3 regions of the Microbacterium sp. UBA1097 genome follow, and region 1 is predicted to be linked to each of the others. Evidence: predicted binding sites of a transcription regulator. Region 1 holds the regulator's gene; each other region holds the start of a gene.

Evidence for each region. Region 1 encodes HrcA, which represses chaperone genes, less so after heat shock. Its sites were predicted from a motif close to TTNGCACTCGNNNNNNNCGAGTGCNAA; they were not measured.
Region 2: groL (chaperonin GroEL) is a predicted target of HrcA. The motif match lies at 1,701-1,727, and genes of this name have one in related genera.
Region 3: B4F19_RS11235 (Hsp20/alpha crystallin family protein) is a predicted target of HrcA. The motif match lies at 4,019-4,045, and genes of this name have one in related genera.

What each region holds. Positions count from the first base shown of each region.
Region 1 covers NZ_DCBW01000051.1:23,550-29,388, forward strand. The annotation lists gene B4F19_RS12700 (HIT domain-containing protein) at 1-12, opposite strand, end outside; gene B4F19_RS12705 (16S rRNA (uracil(1498)-N(3))-methyltransferase) at 65-802, opposite strand; gene dnaJ (molecular chaperone DnaJ) at 805-1,920, opposite strand; gene hrcA (heat-inducible transcriptional repressor HrcA) at 1,969-3,003, opposite strand; gene hemW (radical SAM family heme chaperone HemW) at 3,114-4,322, opposite strand; gene B4F19_RS12725 (DUF1990 family protein) at 4,322-4,966, opposite strand; gene lepA (translation elongation factor 4) at 4,977-5,839, opposite strand, start outside.
Region 2 covers NZ_DCBW01000017.1:16,106-21,944, reverse strand. The annotation lists gene groL (chaperonin GroEL) at 50-1,669, opposite strand; gene B4F19_RS05145 (cold-shock protein) at 1,835-2,035, opposite strand; gene B4F19_RS05140 (LytR C-terminal domain-containing protein) at 2,165-2,764, opposite strand; gene B4F19_RS05135 (DUF3263 domain-containing protein) at 2,764-3,063, opposite strand; gene B4F19_RS05130 (DUF2332 domain-containing protein) at 3,073-4,083, opposite strand; gene msrB (peptide-methionine (R)-S-oxide reductase MsrB) at 4,142-4,546, shown strand; gene B4F19_RS05120 (DMT family transporter) at 4,559-5,515, opposite strand; tRNA gene B4F19_RS05115 (tRNA-Thr) at 5,687-5,762, opposite strand; gene B4F19_RS05110 (DsbA family protein) at 5,803-5,839, opposite strand, start outside.
Region 3 covers NZ_DCBW01000046.1:84,124-89,962, forward strand. The annotation lists gene B4F19_RS11215 (glycoside hydrolase family 3 N-terminal domain-containing protein) at 1-1,512, shown strand, start outside; gene B4F19_RS11225 (CaiB/BaiF CoA transferase family protein) at 1,572-2,765, shown strand; gene B4F19_RS11230 (acyl-CoA dehydrogenase family protein) at 2,749-3,924, shown strand; gene B4F19_RS11235 (Hsp20/alpha crystallin family protein) at 4,129-4,590, shown strand; gene B4F19_RS11240 (DUF2804 domain-containing protein) at 4,689-5,720, shown strand; gene B4F19_RS11245 (MarR family winged helix-turn-helix transcriptional regulator) at 5,833-5,839, opposite strand, start outside.

The DNA.
Region 1 (5,839 bases):
GGGTTCGCTCATGCGCTCAGTCTACCGACGGCCTCTCCGGCGGGCCCAGCTACCACTTGCACGATCACCACCGGCCGAGCGTGCTGCTGAGCACAGCGATTGCCGCGGGTCCCGCTGTGGAAGTACGCAATACATGCTCGCCCAGGCGCACGAGCGTCGCGCCCGCAGCTTCGAGGGACGTCAGCTCGCCTGCGTCGATCCCGCCCTCGGGCCCGACGACGATAGCGATATCGCGGCAGTCGGTCGGGTCAGGCATCCATTCGCTGAGACGCAGCGCCGCTGTCGGCTCCAACACGAGCATCCGGGTCGCCGCGGCCCGCTCGCACAACTGTGCAGTCGTCAGCGGGCCGCCGACTTCTGGAAGCCACGCACGGTGCGCCTGCTTGCCTGCTTCCCGCGCGATCTGACGCCAGCGCGTGACACCCTTCTCACGCTTGGCCGCGTCCCACCGCGAAACGCTGCGGGCAGCTTGCCACGGCGTGATGACATCCACGCCGAGTTCGGTCGACGCTTGGACCGCGAGTTCGTCGCGGTCGCCTTTCGCAAGAGCCTGCACGAGCTCGATCCGCACGGATGGACGCGGTACCTCCTCCCGGTTCGTGACGCGAACCAGGACCTCGCGGGCTGCGACGAGCTCGCAGGCGCCTTCGAGCCACACTCCGGCTCCGTCACCGAGCGTGACCGTTTCTCCGACGCGGACCCGACGCACCGTGGCGGCGTGGTGCGCCTCAGCGCCGGTGAGGGTCACGGTCTGGCCGGTATCGGCATCCAGCGGTTCGTCGACGACGAAGTGAAGCGGCACGATCAGCCGTTCCGGAACCGATCGCGCAGCTTCGAGAACAGACCCTGATGGAACTCCGCCAGGTGAGGCGCGGGAGCCTTCGTGCGCTTGGCGAACTCCTCGATGAGGCCCCGTTCCTTGGCGTCGAGCTTCGTGGGCGTGACCACGTGCACGCCAACGCGCAAGTCACCACGCTGATTGCCGCGCAACGGTGTGATGCCTCGACCCTTGATGGTCAGCACATCGCCCGACTGGACTCCTGGACGCACCTCGAGGTCCACCGGCCCATCGAGGCCCTCGATCGTCGTAGCCGCGCCGAGAACGGCATCCGGCATCGACACTTCGAGCGTTGCGAGCAGGTCGTCACCTTCGCGGCTGAATACCGGATGCGTCGCGACGGAGACCTCGATGTACAGGTCGCCCCGCGTCCCACCGCCAGGGCCGACTTCGCCCGATCCGGGAAGCTGAAGCCGCAGGCCCGTGTCAACACCGGCCGGGATATCGATCGACACGGTGCGACGAGCGCGAACGCGGCCCTGCCCCTGGCACGTCGCGCACGGGTACGGGATGGTCGTGCCGTACCCCTGGCACGTGCCGCACGGTTGGGAGGTGACGACGTTGCCAAGGAGGCTTCGAACCGTGCGCTGGATGTGACCCGTGCCGTGGCAGATATCGCAGCGAACCGGTGTCGTCCCAGGCTGCGTGCACGAGCCGTTGCAGGTCTCGCACATGACAGCGGTGTCGACGTCGATGTCGCGATGCACACCGAACACCACATCCTTGAGGTCGAGGTCGACGCGAACCAGCGCATCTTGCCCGCGCTCCTTCCGCGACCGCGGGCGCCCGCCGCGGGCCGCGCCACCGCCGCCGAAGAAGCTCTCGAAGATGTCGCTGAAACCGCCGAAGTCGCCGGCACCGCCGAAACCGCCGTTCTGGCCGCCGCCCATGTCGTAGCGCTGCCGCTGCTGCGGGTCGCTGAGGACGTCGTAGGCGTGCGTCACGAGCTTGAACCGCTCAGCAGCCTCTTCCCCCGGGTTCACGTCGGGGTGAAGCTCCCGCGCCAGGCGTCGATAGGCCTTCTTGATCTCTTCGGGCGACGCGTCTCGCGACACGCCAAGGACCTCGTAGTGGTCAGCCACGGTCACCTTTCTGCATCCCGCGTGTGGTCGCGGGCAGTTCGTACGGGCTCATCGGCCCTTCTCGTCCTCAGCCAGCAGTCCGGTGAGGTAGCGCGCTACCGCCCGCACCGCCGCAAGGTTGCTGGGATAGTCCATTCGGGTCGGACCCATCAGGCCAACACGGGCTCTGGCGCCCGTCGCATCGTAGTCACTCGCGATGACAGATGCCTCAGACAGCCCGAATGCCTCATTCTCGCGTCCGATGCTGGCCGCCAGCCCGTTGTCGTCGGCGACCATTTCGCCCATCAGGCGAAGGATGGTCACCTGCTCTTCGATCGCCTCCAGGAGCGGGTAGATGCTTCCCCGGAAGTCGCTCTCGCGCCGGGCGAGATTTGCTGCGCCGGCCATGACGAGCCGATCCTGTCGAAACTCGTCGAGCTCCTCCTGGACGACCCGAAGAATCTCGGTCACCGCCGACTGGTGGGCGGTTCGCGCGTCGCTGTCGGCTTGCTCCTCGACGCGCTTCGCGCCCTGACGCACGCTTCGCCCAACGAGCAGTGTCGACACCTCGGCGCGCACGCGTGCGAGATCCGTCTCGTCGAGGGCCACGGTCAGAAGCGCAAGTCGCTGCGACACGCGTCCGGTGTCAGTCACGACGATGACGAGCACCCGGGAAGGCTCGAGCGCAACGAGCTCGACGTGCGTGATGGTCGCCTTGGAAAACGAGGGATACTGCACGATCGCCACCTGACCGGTGAGCTGCGTGAGTGCCCGCACGGTTCGCGCCAGCGCATCATCGAGGTCACCGGGCCCCTGCAGGAAGCTCGCGATTGCGGCGCGCTGGGCGGGCGAAAGAGGCCGGATTTCGGCGAGGTGGTCGACGAAGACGCGGTACCCCTTGTCGGTCGGGACGCGGCCCGAGGAGGTGTGGGGCGCCGCGATGAGTTCTTCGTCTTCGAGAAGCGCCATGTCGTTGCGGATGGTGGCTGCTGATACGCCGAACGCGTGGCGCTCGACGATGGCCTTGCTTCCGACGGGCTCGCGGGTATCGACGTAGTCCTGCACGATCGCCCGGAGCACCTGAAGCCCACGCTCGCTGACCATGTCGCCTCCTTCCGCATCCGGCGTCGGCCGTCTGAGCGGCTCGACGTGGCACTGGCACTCACATCCTCAGAGTGCCAATTCTAGCGGATGCCTCTCCCCCGCGCCCCAGATCACGACGTCAGTGCGCGCACGACAGCGTCGGCCAGCAATCGTCCGGCGCGTGTGAGTACGAGGTTCCCGCGAACCGCCCCGCGGCCGTCCACGAGTCCGTCCGCGACGAGACCGGCGACGGCTTGTCGGCTTTCCGGTGCCAGCTCCGACACGGGCAGGCCCTCGACCGTACGCACCCGCAGCATCACCCGCTCAAGCAGTCGTGCATCCTCGTCGGGGATCTCCGAACCGGCCCCCGGCGAGTCACCGGCAGCCAGCCGCTGCGCGTAGGCGGCAGGATGCCGGACGTTCCAGAATCGAACCCCTCCGACATGGCTGTGAGCACCGGGACCGAACCCCCACCAGTCGTGTCCGCGCCAGTAGGCGAGGTTGTGCCGCGAGCGATCGGCGGGAGTCTTCGCCCAGTTGGATACCTCGTACCAGCCGTAGCCGGCTTCCTCGAACGCGGTGTCGGCGTGCTCGTACATGGCGGCCTGCAGGTCGTCGTCGGGTGTGCTGAGTTCTCCGCGTCGGATGCGGCGCTCCAGAGCGGTGCCCTCCTCGACGATCAGCGCGTAGGCCGAGATGTGGTCGGTCTCCAACGCGAGCGCGGCCTCGATGCTGCGTCGCCAGTGATCGAGCGTCTCTTCCGGGGCGCCGTAGATGAGGTCGACGCTCACTGACAGTCCGCTCTGCCGTGCCGCGCTCACCGCCGTTGCGACGTTCTCGGGCCGGTGCGTGCGATCGAGCGTGCGAAGAACCTCCGGCACGGCCGACTGCATTCCGATGGACAACCTCGTGACTCCCGCACTGGCCAGTTCCTCCGTGACCTCGGGAGTCACGGTGTCGGGGTTTGCTTCGACGGTGACCTCGGCATCCGGCTCGAGCCCGAACCGATCCCGCAGGGTTGACAGGATGACCGCCAGATCTCGGGCGGGAAGCAGGGTCGGCGTTCCGCCCCCGAAGAAGACCGTGTTCAGCGGGCGCGGATGCGCGGAGAGCACACCCGAGGCAAGGTCGATCTCGCGAAGGAGCGTCCCTGCGTAGTCCTCGCGGCGCGCGCCACGCAACTCCTCGCCCGTATAGGTGTTGAAGTCGCAGTACCCGCAGCGAACGCGACAGAACGGGATGTGGACGTAGGCCGACAGCGGCGTGGCGGGGTCGATGACCGCACCGGGGAGCGATCCGTCGCGCGGAACGGGATCGCCGAGGGGAAGCGCTGCGCCCATCAGGGAGCGAACAAGGGCGATACCGCCGTCAGGTAGGCCCGGAAGAGCCGTCGCCGCCGCCCGCGAACGAAGCGCGGTACGAGCCGGTAGAGCGCCGAGACGGGGCGATCGAATGCGCGCACGGTGAACCAGACCTCGTCGTTGTCGCGCCACTCGATCAGGAACAGCTCCTCGCCGCTGACGACAGAGCCACCAACGGTGCCGAGCGCGAAAGCCGTGCGCCGGGGTTCTTCGACGGCCAGGATGACACGCAGTTCGGCATCCGCGCGGTATCCGCTGAGCCGGCCGGTGACGTGCACGGTCGCGCCGGCACTGACATACGGAGTGCCCTCGGCATCAAAGCGCTGCTCGGCTTCGCGACGCGACGGCGCGATCGGTGCGCCATCCGAGTCGTACGCGACCCCGGCGTAGCCGGACCCGGATGCCGGGCGGATGTCTGCCAACGACAACCCGGCGCCACGCAGCGGCGCCCACGCCAAGAGTGACTCGGTCGCCGACTCGAATCGTGCCTGGCCGCTTCCGATCCGCCAGGACTCTTCGGCGGGAATGCTCTTTTCCGGCGGGTACTGCATGAGGTCGGGAGCCTGAGTGGCCCCGACTGCTGCATAATCGACGGTCTCGTCCCGGAAGGTTCCGCGGCGCATGGCGATCAGACTACTTCTCTTTGCCCTCGACGTCGCCCGAGAGGGCTGCGATGAACGCCTCCTGTGGCACTTCGACGCGACCCACCATCTTCATGCGCTTCTTACCCTCTTTCTGCTTTTCGAGGAGCTTGCGCTTGCGGGTGATGTCACCGCCGTAGCAATTTGCCAGCACGTCCTTGCGGATCGCGCGGATGTTCTCGCGAGCAATGATCCGCGCTCCGATGGCGGCCTGGATGGGCACTTCGAACTGCTGGCGCGGGATGAGTTTGCGCAGGCGCTCGGTCATCATCGTGCCGTACCCGTACGCCTTGTCGCGGTGGACGATCGAGCTGAAGGCGTCGACCTTCTCGCCCTGTAGCAGGATGTCGACCTTGACGAGGTCGGCGGTCTGCGACCCAGCCGGCTCGTAGTCGAGGCTCGCGTAGCCTTGCGTCTTCGACTTCAGCTGGTCGAAGAAGTCGAAGACGATCTCACCGAGCGGCATGTTGTAGCGCAGCTCGACGCGGTCCTCGCTGAGGTAATCCATGCCGAGGAGCGACCCGCGTCGGGACTGGCACAGCTCCATGACGGTACCCACGTAGTCCTTGGGCAGCAGGATGCCGACCTTCACCACCGGTTCCGAAACCTCGGCGACACGGCCGTCGGGGTATTCGCTGGGGTTGGTGACCGTCACGGTTTCTCCGGTGTCGGTCGTGACCGTGTAGGTCACCGACGGCGCCGTGGTGATGAGGTCGAGGCCGAACTCGCGGGACAGACGCTCGGTGATGATTTCGAGGTGCAGGAGGCCGAGGAATCCGCAACGGAATCCAAAGCCCAGCGCCACCGAGGTCTCGGGCTCGTACTGCAGCGAAGCGTCCGAGAGCTTGAGCTTGT
Region 2 (5,839 bases), on a different contig from region 1:
GAAGGCCCCTCCACGTGGGAGGGGCCTTCGGTGTGAAATGCAGCCGGACTCAGAAGTCCATGCCACCCGACGGGTCGGCGGGCATGGCCGGAGCCTTCTCGGGCTTGTCGGCGACGACGGCCTCGGTCGTCAGGAACAGGCCCGCGATCGACGCGGCGTTCTGCAGCGCGGAGCGCGTGACCTTCGCCGGGTCGATGATGCCCTGAGCGAAGAGGTCGCCGTACTCGCCAGTAGCGGCGTTCAGGCCGTGACCTGCGGGCAGCTCCGACACCTTGTTCGCGACGACACCCGGCTCGAGACCGGCGTTGAGTGCGATCTGCTTGAGCGGAGCCTCGATGGCGACCTTGACGATGTTCGCGCCGGTTGCCTCGTCACCGCTGAGCTCGAGCGAACCGAGCGCCTTGGTGCCGGCCTGGATGAGCGCGACGCCACCACCGGGGACGATACCCTCCTCGACGGCAGCCTTCGCGTTGCGAACGGCGTCCTCGATACGGTGCTTGCGCTCCTTGAGCTCGACCTCGGTAGCCGCTCCGGCCTTGATGACCGCAACGCCGCCGGCGAGCTTCGCCAGGCGCTCCTGCAGCTTCTCACGGTCGTAGTCGCTGTCGGTGTTGTCGATCTCGCGACGGATCTGGGTCACGCGACCCTCGATGAGCGCGGCGTCGCCGGCACCCTCGACGATCGTGGTCTCGTCCTTGGTGATGATGACCTTGCGCGCACGGCCGAGCAGGTCCAGGGTCGCGTTCTCGAGCTTGAGGCCCACCTCTTCGGTGATGACCTGGCCACCCGTGAGGATCGCGATGTCCTGCAGCTGAGCCTTGCGGCGGTCGCCGAAGCCGGGAGCCTTGACGGCAGCCGACTTGAAGATGCCACGGATCTTGTTGAGCACGAGGGTCGCGAGAGCCTCACCCTCGACATCCTCAGCGATGATCAGGAGCTCCTTGCCGTCCTGGATCACCTTGTCGACGATCGGCAGCAGGTCCTTGATGTTCGAGATCTTCTGGTTGGCGATCAGGATGTAGGGGTCTTCGAAGACCGCTTCCTGACGCTCCGGGTCGGTCACGAAGTAGGGGTTCAGGTAGCCCTTGTCGAAGCGCATACCTTCGGTCAGCTCGAGCTCGGTGCCGAACGTGTTCGACTCCTCGACGGTGACGACGCCTTCCTTGCCCACCTTGTCGATGGCTTCGGCGATCAGGGCGCCGATCTCGGGGTCAGCGGCGGAGATCGACGCGGTAGCGGCGATCTGCTCCTTGGACTCGACTTCCTTCGCACCAGCGAGCAGCTCGTCGGTGACAGCCTTGACGGCCTTCTCGATGCCCTTCTTGAGCGAAATCGGGTCGGCGCCGGCCGCGACGTTGCGCAGGCCCTCGCGCACGAGCGCCTGGGCGAGCACGGTTGCGGTCGTGGTGCCGTCACCGGCGACGTCGTCGGTCTTCTTGGCGACTTCCTTGACGAGTTCCGCGCCGATCTTCTCGTACGGGTCCTCGAGCTCGATCTCCTTGGCGATCGAAACGCCGTCGTTCGTGATCGTGGGGGCTCCCCACTTCTTCTCGAGCACGACGTTGCGGCCGCGGGGGCCGAGCGTCACCTTGACGGCGTCGGCGAGGGTGTTCAGGCCGCGCTCGAGGCCGCGACGGGCCTCCTCGTCGAAAGCGATCATCTTTGCCATGTGTGTCGTCCCTCCCGGACGGGGCTAGGTCTTAGCACTCACCGATCTGGAGTGCTAACCCATTCTGGCACTCGCCCATGGGGAGTGCAAGCCGCGCACGACGAAGACGACGAAGAGACGGATGCCGCAGCATCCGTCTCTTCTGAAACCTGGTCGACGCGGTGGCTAGACCACCCGCACCGACTCCGCCTGCGGGCCCTTCTGGCCCGTCCCGACGGTGAATTCGACCTTCTGTCCCTCTTCGAGAACGCGGAAACCGGTCATGTCGATGTTCGAGTAGTGGACGAACACGTCTTGACCGTCATCGACGGTGATGAAGCCGTATCCCTTCTCGGCGTTGAACCACTTGACGGTGCCTTGGGCCATGGGTACTCCTGATGCTGGTAGGACACCGTCATCGTATGCACCGGAATCGACCCGAAACGGTCGTAGGACGAAGTATTGACACGCGCGTCTTCACCTTGTTACGGCCCGGAAACACGCGGGCCGCGCGGGTCAGGCCGTGGGCTCGGGAGTGGGCGCACCGGCCGCGGTGCGGTCGAGGCCGATGACGATCGTGAGTTGCTTCGTGGCGCCTTCGTCGACCTCGGTTGCGGGGTCGTCGGTCGGTTGATAAATGTCGCTCTGGGCCACTGCCGCGCCGCCGATCACGTTAGCGAGGCCCAACGCCGCGGCGTAGTCAGCATCCGTCGCATAGTAGACCGTCGTCTCGGGGAAGTCGTCGGTCCCGGCCTGCCCCGCCAGGACGGTGTCGGGGACCCACCCGGCGGCGATGAGCTGGTCTTTCAGCTGCGTGGCAAGGCCGGTCTCTGGCGTCGCGTTGAGGATCAGAACCGAGTAGGACGTGTCGACGACGGGGTCCACGGTGACCGTCGGGGTGGGCTCGGGAGTGGGCTCGGGAAACAGCACGATGCGCCCAGAAACCACGAACATCGCGAAGATCCCCACCGCGATCAGGATGACAGTGGCAAGTGCCGCCCAGAAGAAGACGACTCCGCCGCGCATGTGCGGCTGCTCCGCACGGTGTGCACCGACTCGACCGACATCCTCGGGCAGGTCGTCGAATCGATCGCGCGGGAACTCGGAGTTCGGCATCAGACGATCGTACCGATGCCGCCGAGGGAAACTGTGCGCGGGCGGGCGCCAGGCTCGCCACTGGCCGCACCGGATCGATTGCTGCCACGGCCGTGCTCGCGGAGTCGGCGAAGTCGGCCCATCAGCAGCGGATCGTATGCCTGCGCATCGACCGAATCCAGCATCCGAACCAGCAACTGGTAATACCGAGCGGGCGACATGCCGAGCGTCTGGCGGATCTGTTCTTCTTTCGCCCAGCCTCGCAACCGACACGACGACTCGAAGTCGAGAATCGCGCGCTCACGCTCGTTCAGGGGCACGGTGAGAGGTTATCGGCGAGCACCGACATCCGGCGCGCGCCACTCCACCCATCCGCCGAGTGGGTCGACGACGGCGAGCGCCCGCTCGTCCATACCCAGGACGAAGCCGGGCCGGCCCGCGGCATCCGCGCCCCAGCGATCGTGGAGCCCGGGCGGATCGATGGAGATCCAGTGTGTACCGGGGCGTGCGGCGCGAAGTGCGTCTATGTGCTCGAAGACCCGCGTGCGTCCGGCTCTGGCGATGTGGGGAAGCACGCCCGGGGTGGTCACGACCAGCGTGGCGTCGCCAGGTGCTTCGGCGGCGAGCTGCGCGAGCAGGCCGTCGGCGGTGGCATCTCCTGAAATGAGCGTCGGGGGTTCCGCACGCACGACGTCGAGCGCCGCGACGATCCGCTCGCGTCGCCCCTCCTCCCCCGGCCAGACCAGCGAGGTCAGGAAGCGACGGTCGGCCTCGGATGCCGCATCCAGCGGCGCCAGGTCGATACCGGCACGCCACACGACCTCGGGCAGGTGCAGACTCGGCAGACCCCGGGCGCTGCTTCGAAGCACGACAGGTGATTGACCACCGGCCGGGTCGAGGTCTTGTCCACTCTCGTACCGGTATGAGTAGCGATCGGGGTAGAGACACAGGCCGGCGCTCGCGCCGACCTCGAGAAGCGCAATCGGGCCGTCGATGAGGCTCAGCGCGGGCAGCAGAGCTGCGCATCGCAGCGGTTCGTTGGTCTGCAGACCGCGCGCAGCGCACTCCGCCGCCACGCCGTCGATGTTCGCCGCCAGCCACTGCGACCAGGCTGCATACCCGCCTTCGGTCGCGCCCAGCATCCGGGTCACCGCGAACACGAGCGGAGGCTGACGCCGCCCCTCGGGGATACGTGCGAGCAGGCGCTGCGCGTCAGGATCGGCCGCGACGCCCCTGGCCCATTCCTCATATACGTCAGAGCGCCCCGGCGCCTCCTGCGTTGCGAAGCGGCGATAGCGTTCCGCGACACGGCCGGCCTCCGCATCCGGGGATGACACCATGCCCCCATTGTGGAACAGTCCGTCGCCACTTCGTGTTGACTTGTGGTGAGGAGGAGCAATGTCCTATCGCACCGAGAAGTCCGAGTCCGAGTGGCGCGCAGAGCTCAGCGCCGACCAGTACGCGGTTTTGCGCGAAGCGGCAACCGAGCGTCCCTGGACCGGTGAACTGCTCGACGAGAGTCGAGCCGGTCTGTACGCCTGCGCTGCGTGCGGCAACGAGCTGTTCAAGAGCGGCACGAAGTTCGACTCGCACTGCGGGTGGCCGAGCTTCTACGAGTCGGTTCGCCCCGAGGCTGTCGAACTCATCGAGGACCGCAGCCACGGCATGGTGCGCACCGAGGTGCGGTGCGCCCAGTGCGGATCCCACCTCGGCCACGTGTTCCCCGATGGATTCGGCACGCCCACCGGCGACCGGTACTGCATGAACTCGATCGCCCTGACCTTCACGCCCGAAGAGTCCTGAGCGTCCGTCACCTCACGCGCGCGCTCCGGGCCGCGTGTGAGGCCACGGCACAACCACGATGGCGACCGACGCTACGGCGATGAGAGCCACCAGCACCTCGTGCCCAAGGCCGGGGCTTGCGGGCGCCGGCCAAAACGCGTCAAGAACAAGAGCAGTCGCCAGCTGGCCGACCACCGAGCCAAGCACGAGCAACAGCACGCCCGTGCGGCGGACGAGAGCTGCCGACAGCAGGATGTACCCGACCCCCAGCGCGCCGCCCGCATAGGGCCACGGATCGCTCGGCCACCGCTCCGGCAACCCCACGATCGCCACGTGGACAGCGGCGATCAGCACGAGCGCGATCGTTCCGCCAAGAAAGTTGACGGCGGTCGCAGCTATCGCTGAGCCGGTCGCGCCGCGAAGCCGACCGTTCGTGGCCTGCTGCCAGGCAACGCCGCCCCCGGCGAGGAGCGGCAGGAGCAGCATCCACCAGGGCACCCCAGTGAGGTTCCCCCCGGTCACCGAGATCCCGACGGCGAGCAGGGCGACAGCGCCGCCGATAACCCGCCGGATCGTGACCGGGACCACGCCGGACGGCCCGTAACCGACCCGGTCGATCACGATGCCGAAGACGATCTGGCCGGCGACGAATCCGACCGTGAACAGCGACACCCCGATGATGCCGGCCGTGATGCTCTGGCTGGATACCGTGAAGGCTCCCGCGAGGCCGCCCGCCAGCATCCACCACCGGATGCCGCCAGCGCTGATGCCGTCCCGTAACGCGCGGATTCCTCGACGGCCCGCGGGCGTCAACGCCGCGATGACGGTGATGAGCACGAGGCCGGAACCGAACGAGAACGCCGCGGCGAGAGTGCTGTCGTCGATGCGGTGACCGAGTTGGCCGTTAGCTCGCACCTGAAGGGCGGTGAGGGCACCGACGAGGGCAGTACCGAGAAGCCCGAGGGCCGTCGCTGCTCTGCCGGACGTCACCGGTTCATTCTGCCGGACGGGGCGCGTGTGGAGCCGACGACGGGACGTGAACCCGTAACCGCCCGATGACAACGTCGGTGTCGGCATCCGATTGCCCTACTGGAGCCGACGACGGGACTTGAACCCGTAACCGCCCGATGACAACGTCCGGTCGGCATCCGATTGCCCTACTGGAGCCGACGACGGGACTTGAACCCGTAACCGCCCGATTACAAGTCGGGTGCGCTACCAATTGCGCCACGTCGGCAGAGCGCCCAGTCTATCGGGGCGCCGAGGTGCTCCCCGTCTCAGGGAGTGGGCGTCGGTGTCGGCGACGACGTCTGA
Region 3 (5,839 bases), on a different contig from region 1:
CAGATCATCACCGGGTTGCTGCGCGAGAAGCTCGGGTTCACCGGGGTCGTCTGTACGGACTGGGGCCTGGTAACGGAGTCGCGGATCGGTGGAAAGTCGCTGCCACCACGGGCATGGGGGGTTGAGCACCTGTCTGAGGCCCAGCGGGTGAAGAAGATCCTGGAGGCCGGGTGCGACCAGCTCGGCGGGGAAGAGGATCCGGGCTTCATCATCGAGCTCGTCGAGTCCGGACAGGTGGAGGAGTCGCGCATTGATGAGTCAGTGCGACGGCTCCTGCGAGTGAAGTTCGACCTCGGGCTGTTCGAGAACCCGTATGTCGACGAGGACGCCGCTGTGGCCGTGGTCGGGGCCCCCGAGTTTCGCGCAGCGGGCCACGCAGCGCAGGCTCGCTCCATGGTCGTTCTCACCAACGGGCGTTCATCTGCGAGTCCCGCCCTGCCGTTGCGGCGCGGCTCCAAGGTCTTCTCGCAGGAGATCTCCACCGAAGCTCTCAAGCGTGCAGGCCTTGTCGCTGTCGCTGAGTCGGCGAACGCTGACGCGATCGTCGTGAAACTCGAGGCGCCGTTTGATCCGCGGGACGAGTATGCGCTCGAGGCAAGTTTTCACGCGGGATCGCTCGAGTTCGCCCCCGAGGTCGGTCAGCGACTGCATGCGCTCAGTGAGCACGCGCCCGTCATCCTCGCTGTCCGGCTCGATCGCCCGGCGATTCTCGAACCGCTTCTGCCGCAGTGCGCGGCGGTCATCGCAGAGTTCGGAGCGTCTGAAGAGGCGCTGCTTGACGTTCTTACCGGTCGCACGCGAGCCGAGGGCAAGCTTCCGTTCGCTATCCCGCGGACCACGCAGGCGGTGCGCACCTCGCGCGTGGATGTTCCGGGGGACTACGCGAGTCCGCTCTTTCCGGCGGGCCAGCCCAGTGCCCCTATTCAGCGACGCGCGCCGCGCAGAACGTACGCCCAAGGGCGGGAGAGCCAGGAGATCATCCTGGAAACGGCGCTCGAGATCATCGAGAAGAAGGGGTACGGCGCAACATCCCTCCGGGACATCGCGGATGCCGTCGGGATGACCCAGGCCGGCCTCCTGCACCACTTCGGGACCAAAGAGAACCTGCTGGTGGAGGTCCTCCGGCAGCGCGATGTCGTCAATTGGCGAATTCTTGCCGCCGAGAACGGTGACGATCCGATGACCCTTCGTGTCGCGCGACACAACGAGACGGTGCCCGCGCTGGTCCATCTCTACGTGAATCTCGAGGCCGCTGCGGCCGATCCCGCCCACCCCGCACACGAGTTCTTCCTGCGTCGCGAGAGCGAGGTTCTCGCGAGCATGCGCCGCGACATCGAGGCAAGGCAGCAGGCGGGTACGTTCCCGGCGGACGTCGATTCCGCCATGGTCGCGCGTGTTTTTCTGGCGGTCTCGGACGGCCTCCAGGCGGAGTGGGGGGTCAATCCCGAGGTCGACCTTTCCGGGACGATCGAGTGGCTCTGGCGCCAGTTCGCGCAGCGAGCTGAGGGCTGACCCGGCTCGCACCGCTCGGTAGGGTTGTCTCACTCTCACCGGGAAGAGCGAGGAAGCGGATGCCTGGTCCGATGCCCCTGGACGGCGTCGTCGTCGCCGACTTCAGCCGCGTGCTCGCGGGGCCGCTCGCGGCATCCACACTCGCCGACCTGGGAGCTGACGTCATCAAGGTCGAGCGCGCCGGTGCCGGCGACGACACCCGGCAGTGGGGTCCGCCGTGGACCGAGAACTCCTCGTCGTACTTCGAGTCGGCCAATCGGGGGAAGAGGTCAATCGCGCTGGACTTTGGTGATCCTGCCGATCTCGAGGTTGCACACCGGCTCGTCGAGCGCGCTGACGTGATCGTCGAGAACTTCCTTCCCGGCAGCCTCGACCGGTTCGGGCTCGATTACGAGAGTGTGCGTGCGCTCAACCCCGCCGTCGTCTATGCCTCGATCACGGGGTTCGGAAGCGATGCCGGCGCCGGCGCGGTCGGCTATGACTTCCTCGTTCAAGCTGTGGGCGGGCTCATGGACATCACCGGGCCGCCTGGCTCGCCGTCCAAAGTCGGCGTCGCGATCGTCGACGTCCTCGTCGCGAAGGATGCCACGGTCGCCATCCTCGCCGCCCTTCATGAGCGCGTCCGGAGCGGGCTCGGACAACACGTCGAGGTCGCTCTTCTCTCGAGCCTGCTCGCGGCGCTGGTGAACCAGGCCTCGGGGTTCCTCGCGACGGGCCACTCTCCGCGCTCGCTCGGTAATCGGCATCCGTCGATCGCGCCCTACGAAGCTCTCGACACCGGCGACGGCGTTCTCGCGCTCGCCGTAGGAAACGACCGGCAGTTCGCGCGGCTGTGCGAGGTTGTGGGAGCCCCCGACCTGGCGACCGATCCGCGCTTCGTCACCAACGCGCAGCGCGTTGCCCACCGGGATGAACTGGCGGCAGCACTCGAGGCGCGCCTGCAAGCCGACGCCGCGGCATCGTGGACGACGCGGCTGATGGATGCCGGGGTGCCGGCCGGCACGATCGGCAGCGTCGCCGACGGCTTCGCTCTGGCAGAGCGGCTCGGCCTTGAGCCTCGGGTGCCGGTCGAAGGCGGTACCGACCAGATTCGATCTCCGTTGCGGTTCACGCGGACACCGATCTGCGGGTACGAACGCCCGCCGCGGCTCGATGAGCACGGTGACGAGATCCGCCGGTGGCTTGCCGGCCCCGATCCGACCGGTCGCGCGAGTGACCTTCCCGAAGGAGACGCCCGTGGCACCCGTGGATGACGTCATCGACATCGCCGACATCGACGCGCTGCTCAGCGACGACGAGCGCGCCACGCGTGATGCGGTCCGCGCCTTCGTCGAGCGGCGCGTGATTCCGCACGTCGGTGACTGGTTCGAGCGGGGCGAGACCGATGATCTGCGGGGCCTCGCGAAAGACCTCGGTCAGCTCGGGGTGCTCGGCATGCACCTCGAGGGATACGGGTGCGCGGCTATGTCGGCCACCGAGTACGGCCTGGCATGCCTCGAGCTCGAGGCTGCGGACTCTGGCATCCGTTCGCTCGTCTCGGTGCAGGGGTCGCTCGCGATGTACGCGATCTGGCGTTGGGGGAGTGAGGAACAGAAGCAGCGGTGGCTTCCGGGTATGGCGGCCGGTGACCTGATCGGGTGCTTCGGTCTCACTGAACCGGATGCCGGCTCAGACCCCGCGAGCATGCGAACCCGAGCCGTCCGCGACGGCGATGATTGGGTGCTCGAGGGTCGCAAGATGTGGATCACAAATGGGTCGGTCGCGGATGTCGCTGTCGTTTGGGCGCAGACCGAGGGTGGCATCCGGGGGTTTCTGGTTCCGACTGACTCCGCGGGGTTCTCAGCGCCGCAGATCCAGCACAAGCTGTCGCTGCGCGCATCCGTGACTTCCGAACTGGTGCTGGATGCGGTGCGCCTGCCCGCGGATGCCGTGCTCCCGGAGGTCCAGGGACTTCGGGGTCCGCTCAGCTGTCTGAACGAGGCGCGATACGGTATCGCCTGGGGCGCGCTGGGTGCAGCGCGATCGGCACTGACCGCCGCCCTGACCTACGCCGCGGAACGGACGCAGTTCGGCAAGCCGATCGCGGCGTTCCAGCTCACGCAGCAGAAGCTCGTCGACAGCGTGGTCGAGTACGAAAAGGGGCTGCTGCTCGCGCTTCACCTTGGTCGCCGCAAGGATGCCGGCGAGCTCACACCGCAGCAGGTGAGCCTGGGCAAGCTCAACAATGTACGGGAGGCGCTGGAGATCTGCCGCACCGCCCGCACGATCCTCGGCGCAAACGGAATCTCCCTCGAGTACCCCGTCATCCGTCACGCCGCGAACCTCGAATCAGTGCTGACATATGAGGGCACCGTCGAGATGCACACCCTCGTGCTCGGGCAGGCGATCACGGGCATTCCCGCGTTCCGCTGAGCCGTCATACCGGGCGGGGAGCGCGGCCGCTCGGGAGCCCGTGGCGCGGGCTCGATCCGCCCTGCGCGAACGGGGGCGAAATCGGCATCCGAAGCTGGCACTCGACAGGCTAGAGTGCTAATCTGAGATCAGTTGAGTCGAGGTGACTCAACTTCTAGAACTCGGTCGGATGCCGCATCCGGCCCCGCTCATGAAGGAGACGAGATGGCAAACTATGACCCGCTCCGCGAGATGGAGCGATTCGCGAACGCACTCTTCGACGGCAACCGGCGCGGACCGCGCCAGATGCCGATGGACCTCTACCGTGACGGCGACCACTACGTCCTCTCGGCCGACCTTCCGGGCATCGACCCGGGCTCGGTCGACGTGGATGTCGACGGTCAGCTGCTGACGATCCGCGCCGAGCGCACACTGACGTCGCAGGAAGGCGTCAAGTGGATCACGCGCGAGCGTGAGGCCGGCAGCTTCCTGCGTCAGCTGAGCCTCGGTCAGGGGATCGACACCGAAGGCATCGCCGCCAGCTACGCGCACGGCGTGCTGACGGTCACGATTCCGGTGAGCCCCAAGGCCAAGCCGCGCAAGATTGACATCGCGACCGACGCGCCCTCGACGATCACGGTCGACGAGTCCCACAGTGAGATCCAGGAGGCCGGCGCCAGCGCCTGACCTGCTCTCCAGAAGCCCCCGGCCCGAGAACGGACCGGGGGCTTCTGCGTGCTCGCTCGGGCGCGAGGATGAATAGTCCCGCATCTAGGCTGGAGCGCGTGTCGACGACGACTCGTTTCCCCAAACAAGACTCTCGCAGTGAGATCACGGCTCCGGTCGAGCTCACCCTTCCCGACGGTCGCCTGAACCCCGCGGCTCTCGGCTGGGCGCGCTCCCCACTGATCCGGACCGGCGGGATTGGGCCGCGCCGGTTCTGGGGGCGCAATAAGCGCTGGGAGTACTGGAACATCATGACGCCGCGATACATCGTGGGTCTCACCGTGTCAGCCATCGACTACGCCGCGGTGCACGAGGTGTGGATCTTCAATCGCGACACCCGCGAGGCTGTCCATCGCGCGGCCACCGTGCTTCCCGCTCGCGGGGTCAGCCTGCCGCCAACGCTGGGTCAGGGTCACGCTTCTGCCCGGGCCAAGGATCTTCGGATCGAGGTCACGGAGGAGCCAGACGGCGTTCGGATGCGAGTCGAGGTCCCACGCGCATCCGTCGATGTTCTCGCCGAGAAGCCTGCGGGGCACGAAAGTCTGGCCGTCGTCGTGCCCTGGACTAAGCGGCGCTTCCAATACACGGTCAAGGATGTCGCGCGTCCCGCACGTGGCACGGTGACGGTCGACGGCACGGTGTACGACCTGCCGGCTGGCGAGTCGTGGGCGGTGCTGGACCACGGTCGCGGGCGATGGCCGTACGACATCACCTGGAACTGGGGCGCGGGATCGGGCCGCTACCAGGGCAGCGTGATCGGGATCCAGGTCGGCGGAAAGTGGACCGACGGCACCGGCGCCACCGAGAACGCGTTTTTCATTGATGGACGGATGCACAAGATTCACGAGGACCTGACCTGGGAGTACGACCAGGCAGACTTCCTGCGTCCGTGGTCAGTGCGCGGCGGCGGTCTTGACGCCCGATTCGTCCCGTTCTATGACCGTGTCGCGCGAACGAACCTCGGCATCATTGCGGCGGCGACGGATCAGTGCTTCGGCGTGTGGTCAGGGGCTTTCACGACGGCTGGCGGCGAAGTCATCCCGTTCGACGGTGTCGAGGGGTGGGCAGAACACGTCCACAACCGTTGGTAGCGGATCACGCCCGGGATCGCCTGCCGCGCCGTTTGCAGGATGAACTGGCGCCGAGGTCTAGAAGAGAGTCGAGACTCCGGGTCTCGTCCTGCGTTCGGCCCGGATGCAGGCTTCAGCAG